2 regions of the Marinococcus sp. LNSP9103-4 genome follow, and region 2 is predicted to be linked to the other one. Evidence: predicted binding sites of a transcription regulator. Region 2 holds the regulator's gene; the other holds the start of a gene.
The links. Region 2 encodes Rex, which represses fermentation and respiration genes when NADH is low (regulators of the CRP and FNR family bind a similar motif). Its sites were predicted from a motif close to TTGTGAAATATTTCACAA; they were not measured.
Positions count from the first base shown of each region.

Region 1: a site for Rex is predicted at 1,853-1,870, ahead of ACTRXG_RS06480 (L-lactate dehydrogenase). Genes of this name have one in related genera too.

Region 1 is NZ_JBQLIA010000006.1:108,335-111,750, forward strand. Features, by position in the region: gene ACTRXG_RS06470 (NAD(P)H-binding protein) at 67-1,503, opposite strand; gene ACTRXG_RS06475 (hypothetical protein) at 1,568-1,750, opposite strand; gene ACTRXG_RS06480 (L-lactate dehydrogenase) at 1,933-2,895, shown strand; gene ACTRXG_RS06485 (SEC-C metal-binding domain-containing protein) at 3,048-3,416, shown strand, end outside.
Region 2 is NZ_JBQLIA010000038.1:7,912-11,327, forward strand. Features, by position in the region: gene ACTRXG_RS16240 (ATP-binding cassette domain-containing protein) at 1-835, opposite strand, end outside; gene ACTRXG_RS16245 (redox-sensing transcriptional repressor Rex) at 1,006-1,653, shown strand; gene ACTRXG_RS16250 (DUF4305 domain-containing protein) at 1,727-1,915, opposite strand; gene ACTRXG_RS16255 (lysostaphin resistance A-like protein) at 1,917-2,642, opposite strand; gene groES (co-chaperone GroES) at 2,992-3,276, shown strand; gene groL (chaperonin GroEL) at 3,321-3,416, shown strand, end outside.

The sequences.
Region 1 (3,416 bases), on a different contig from region 2:
TCTGTATGCAGACTACTCATATCCTTTTCCGTGTTCCTTAAAAAAGGTGAAACTAAACGAGGAAAATTATGACTCCGGCTGGAGCTGACGGGACCTCCGTAACGTCCACTGGTCTTTTTCAAGATGTGCTTTAAAGCGGTTCATGATCCACAGATGAATAAACGCCTGGGTATATTGATAAAAGTACCATGGCATAGCCGGAACATAATCATGTACCGCTACAATGCACTGGTTCGTGTGAGGAATTTTACGAAATTCCAGCCGGCCCCGTTCTCCTTCATTTACCTGTGCAAGGAGTCCGCCGGTAATATAGTACAGTGCCCGGTCTTCTTCGCTGCGCTCCTTGGAATAGGAAAGCTCGAGAAATGTTCTTTTCATAAAGGCAGGCCGCAGGCCGTACTGGTAGCGATCGGTCGTTTCCACCTTTACGAATGGGCGCAGAAGCTTCGGCAGCCACTTTATATAATAACGGGCCGTCCAGTCTGCGTCTCTTCCACTTGGGATGGTGACACGCTGGACAGAGCGTACATTCCGCTCGACAGGTGCCGGCTTCAGGCGTGCCAGAATCGAGGACTGCTCCTTCCTGCTTTCCTTCAGAGAGTTTTCTGCCGCCTCCCGGAATGGAATTTTTCCATCACTGATGCCCTTCACACTTTTGGCAGGGTCAGCCACCATTGGATGGATCAGACTTTCAATCAGTGGATAAACCAGGCTTTTCGGCGTCCCGGTAGTTACACTCACCCACAGTCTTGAAAGGCGCACGGTGAAAAAAGGCACGGTAACTGCGTAGCGCTTTTTCCCCATCACCTTTGAAGTGATATTCATCATTTTCCGGTAGGTCATTACATCCGGCCCTCCGACGTCGATCGAACGGTTGTAGAGCGATTCTTCCCCGATACTTTTTTGCAGACTGTTTAATACGTCGGCAAGGGCGATCGGATGGGTTTTGGTCTGCGTCCATTTCGGAAGGATCATGACCGGCAGCCGTTTTACCAGCTTTGCGAGAATAGGAAAAGAGGATCCCTGCGGGCCGACGATTAGCCCTGCACGTATAGCGGTCACCGGCGTCCGGTACGATTTCAGGATATTTTCTACTTCCAGCCGGCTGCTTAAATGGCGGGACAGCCGGTCGGCTTCAGGAATAATGCCGCTCAAATAAACGACCTGCTTCACCTGCTTCTGCTCGGCGGCACGCGCGAAATTATCGGCAAGGATAACGTCCATATCTTCAAAGCTTCCTTGAGTTAACTTGGACGTCGGCATCATCGAATGAACTAAGTATAAAGCGTAATCTGCACCTTCGAGTGCCTGTTCCGCGTCTTTTAATGAAAATAAGTCACACGAGCGCCATGTTACATGCTCCTCGTTTTCTTTTGTGTCTATGTTTCTCGACAGAGCAATAATATCCGCGTGCTTTTTCAGTTCCTTCATCAGGTTCCTTCCGATATATCCACTAGCGCCAGTAATAGCTATGACCGGTCTCCGGCCGTTTATATCCTCCATGCTTGCACGCTCCTTTTCCCTTATAAGCTTTACATACACCATTCCCTAATTTCTCCGCCGCTAATTACATATTTATTTTAGAAATAATCCACTGCGCAATTATCACTGTAACAAAGCTGACGAGAAATCCGAAAACTACAAAAGCAAGCACCCACAGCCATCCTCTGTCGAGATTCAACCCGGCGAGCAGACCAATCACTGCCCACGTCAACGCTGTCGGCAGCGCATATTTTAACGCATTTTCCATCGAGTCATTCCCCCTCTTCTGCTCCTTTCCCGTTTCGATTTCCTCCCAACACGTAAGTTCATCATTTGTTCACAATTATATATTTTCTGTACTTGCATCACTTTGTGAAATAGTGCACAATATAAATAGATAAAGATTGCTCATTCATTCACATGATTCATATTCGAAAGGGGATTTTATACATGAAAAGAAATCACGTCCACCGGGTTGTTGTTATCGGAGCCGGAGCTGTCGGCAGCGGCTATGCATTTTCGTTAATTAATCAGGGCGTCGTCGAGGAGCTCGTGATCATCGATCTGGATGAGCGCAAGGCCGAAGGGGACGTGATGGATCTCAATCACGGTAAAGCCTTTGCCCCGCATCCTACTAAAACATGGTTTGGCACCTATGAAGACTGCCAGGATGCCGACATTGTCTGTATTACTGCCGGTGCCAACCAAAAACCCGGGGAAAGCCGTCTCGATCTTGTAGGCAAAAACACGGCTATATTTAAAAATATCGTCGGTCAGGTGATGGATAACGGCTTTGACGGAATATTCCTTATTGCCACTAACCCTGTGGATATTCTTACGTATGCCACCCAGCAGTTCAGCGGGCTTCCAAGAGAACGGGTCATTGGAAGCGGGACAATTCTGGATACCGCCCGCCTGCGGTTTATGCTGAGTGACTATTTTGATACTGCTGCCCAGAATGCCCACGCCTATATCATTGGTGAACACGGCGACACATCGCTTGCCGTCTGGAGCCAGGCAAACGTCGGCGGCCGAAACGCAGTAGAACTCGCAGATGAAAAAGAAAACAAAAATGTGAAGGAAATGAAAGGCATGATTAAAGACGTCCGCGGGGCTGCCTATGAGATCATTGAGCGTAAGGGCGCCACCAGCTATGGCATCGCAATGGGACTCACCCGTATTACAAACGCGATTCTTAAAAACGAAAACAGCGTTTTGACCGTCAGCGCCCACCTTGACGGCCAGTACGGAGAAAATAATCTGTGCATCGGTGTGCCGGCCGTCATTAACCGCGAGGGAATACGGGAAGTGATCGAACTGCCACTGAATGAAGAGGAAGCCCAAGACTTCCACCACAGCGCAGAGACACTCCGCAGCGTATGGGAAAATGCGAACGGCCAAGCTGCTAATTAAGCAGGTCTCTTATTATACAAATACAGCCCTTCCACTGCGAAGGGTTTTTTCACGTCTCCACCCCCCTGAAGCGCACGGATTCCCCATTTCGGGGCAATGTATGTTAGAATTTGAAGGAATAGTAACATACTAGTGAGAAGGAGCCTGAATGTATGAGTATTTCACGTAACGATCCGTGTCCTTGCGGCAGCGGTAAAAAATACAAAAAATGCTGCGGCGATCCCGCCAACCAGCCAGCTTATACGACTGAAGAAGTAACCAACATACAGCTGGATCTTGCAGCCGCTGCGAACAAAGACAGCCGGAAGGATTTCAGCCATTATTACCGCCGGGTCTACCGGCCGAACTATTTCCCTTATGCCTGGCATAAATTTGTCCAAAACCTGGCGCTTGCCGACTTTTTACTGCACGGCAATGAGCGCAGGGAATGGATGAATATCCATCAGCAGATAGAGCAGAACAGTCAGCACCCGCGGCTTCAGCGGCTTTATTCCAACTGGACCGGGCATAACCTGTCATTA
Region 2 (3,416 bases):
AGTCTTCAAGCTCAGAAATTTCCTTCTGCTGCTTTTCATAGGCCTGCATTTCCTGTTCAAACAGCTCGGCCCGTTTTTCCTGAAAGGCACTGTAGTTGCCGTAGAACAAACGGGCTTTCTTATGAATAATTTCGTATACCTTCGTTACGATCTGGTCCAGAAAATACCGGTCGTGGGAAACGATCAGGACAGCCCCCGGATAACTGCTTAAATACTGCTCGAGCCAGCGCAGGGTATCCATATCGAGATGGTTGGTCGGCTCGTCAAGAATTAAGAGCTCCGGCTTGGCCAGGAGCAGCTTGCCGAGAGCAAGACGGGTCTTCTGGCCGCCGCTTAACGACTGCACCGGCGTGTCGAGGGAGAAGCTGCCAAAGCCAAGACCCGCCAGCACCGTGCGGATGTCAGACTCGTAGCGGTAGCCGCCGCGGGCTTCGAATTCCTGCTGGCGCTGGTCGTAGTCGGCCATCAGCTTTTCATAGGCTCTGGCATCGTCAATAATATCGGGCTCGGACATTTTCGCCTCCATACGACGCAGCTCCGCTTCAGCTTTTTGCAGGTGGGTAAAAACATCAAGCATTTCATCCCACATCGTTTTATCGCTGTTAAGGCCGGTATGCTGTTCAAGATACCCGAATGTCGTGCCCTTTGGCATCGTGATCGAGCCGGAATCATACGAGGATTCACCGGCAAGAATTTTCAGGAGAGTGGATTTGCCGGCCCCGTTTTTGCCGACCAGGGCCACCCGTTCGCCTTCCTTTACCTCGAGTTTTATTTGATCAAGTACGGTTTCTGCCCCAAAAGACTTGGTGACACCCGAACATTGAAGTAAAATCATATTTATATAGCTCCTTTAATAACAACTCTGATAGTATCAGTGTATCGTACTTTTCGGCGAAACGCGAAATAGGATACGTCTTGCTGCAGGTAAGCGTTTCGGTACGTTTTCATAGGGACGCATGCTATACTGTCTACAGACAATGACAATACATTTAGGTGGAAATAATTATGAATACAGACCAGCAAAAAATTCCGCAGGCAACCGCAAAGCGGCTGCCCCTATATTATCGATTTCTGGAAAGCCTGTATGCAACAGGCAAAACCCGCGTTTCTTCAACCGAATTGAGTGAAGCGGTCAAGGTGGATTCGGCAACAATCCGCCGGGATTTTTCATATTTCGGCGCGCTCGGCAAGAAAGGGTACGGCTACAATGTACAGTACCTGCTGTCGTTTTTCCGGACTACCCTGGACCAGGATGAGGCGACAGACGTCGTACTTCTCGGCGTCGGGAACCTCGGGAAGGCGCTGCTTCGCTACAATTTCTCCAAAAATGAAAACACCCGGATTGTGGCTGCATTTGATATCAATAAAGACATGGTGGGAGAGCAGATTGGAAATGTGCCGGTGTATCATACCGATGATCTGGCGGAGAAGCTTGAAGAGCATAACGTTTCCGTAGCAATGCTCACCGTGCCGTCCGCCGCCGCCCAGACGACTGGAGAAAAACTGGTGGAGGCAGGCATCAGCGGTATTCTGAACTTTACCCCGGCGCGCTTATCCGTCCCTGCGTCTGTGCGCGTGCATCATATTGATCTTGCCATCGAGCTGCAGACGCTCGTGTACTTTCTGAAAAATTATCCGCTGGACAACGAATAGGCTGTCAGCAGGATACTTCATTTATACTGACCCATAAAAAAGGGACCGGCCAACATTCAGGCGGTCCCTTTTGCTATTTCTTCTTTTTCTGCTCCGACATGAGGCGCAGATAGTTGAACCCCATTACGAGGTCGTAGGCGGCAAAGGCAGCGAGCAGAATGCTCCAGAACGACCAGGAGGACTCGCTGACGGAAAAGTACGTAAACATCAGCAGGACTCCGCCGAGCACAAAGTAAAAAAGGGCAGCGGTAGAAGCTTTCATATTACATCAACCCCTGAACAAGCAGAATAAGTGCACTCTCGGCTTCACGCATAATGCGTTCGATTTCATCCTGGAACAATACCTGAATACCGACCACAAATGCGTTCATGATGGAGTGGACGATTATCGGCACGATGATGCGGCCGGTTTTGACATACAAATAAGCGAACACAAAGCCGATCATAGTGTAAACGAGCAGGTGGGTGAAATCCAAATGCACAGCAGCAAATATCAGGGAGCTGATAATAGCGGCAATAAAAAAGTTTGTTCGTTTGTACAGCGAGCCGAATATAGCTTTACGGAACACCAGCTCTTCGAGAATCGGTCCGATCACGGCTACAATAATAACAAAGGCCGGCATGCTGTTAACAAGCTCGATGATCTGCGCCGTGTTTTCAGACGCCGTATCGATGCCGAGCAGGTTTTGTTCGATCAAACCGGCAACGATCTGACCGGCGTAGGCGAGAGCGAACCCGATAAAAATCCAGGCGACGGAATTCGGCCACGGCATTTTTGGCTTATTAAACGCAAGACTCTGGCCTCTTTCAGGAATCAGCAGAATCAAAATAACAATCAAAGCGACGATAAAGCTCGCAAAAATCCAGAAGTACGAAGCCTGCTGTGCGGAATCAAAGCTGCCTACAGCCAAAAGGGCCGGGACGGCAACGATGCCCGAAAGCTGCATAAGTACATAAATAATAACAATGCTCCAGTAACGTGCGGCCATGGAAGGGGATCACTCCTAATCTCTCTCGGTTAAATCCAGTTTCGAACGCTCTAATTGTATCACAGGTACCTGCAGGAAGAATAAAGAGAGCGCTTGCGAATTTATGACAATTTTAAAATAGAAGGTTAATAAAACGATTAGCAGGGAATGTGAATTCAGGTGCCATCAAGCGCTGGAGTGGGAAAAAACAGAAAAAATTTTCGCTTCCCTCTTGCAAACAATGCCCAGGTTGATTAATATAATAAGTGGGTTTAGCACTCGGAGGCAAAGAGTGCTAACAACAATGTTGTTACTGTCGTTCCCGTTACATATAACGGACGATGAAAATATTCTAAGGAGGTTGTTTTCCTTGTTAAAGCCTTTAGGTGATCGACTCGTACTCGAACAGGTAGAATCAGAAGAAAAAACCGCTGGCGGTATTGTGCTGCCGGACTCCGCCCAAGAGAAGCCACAGGAGGGACGCGTGGTTTCCGTAGGTGCCGGTGCTGTAAAAGACAACGGTGAACGCGTAACGCCGGAAGTAAACGAAGGCGATATCGTCGTATATTCGAAGTTTGCAGGCACAGAAGTAAAATACGACGGCAAAGATTATTTAATCGTTCGCGAAAGCGACATCCTCGCTGTAGTTCAGTAATCAGCTTCATATCGAAATCATTATTACATTAGGAGGATTTCATCATGGCTAAAGACATTAAGTTTAGTGAAAACGGCCGCCGCGCGATGCTCCGCGGTGTGGACGAACTCGCAAACGCTGTAAAAGTAACGCTTGGACCG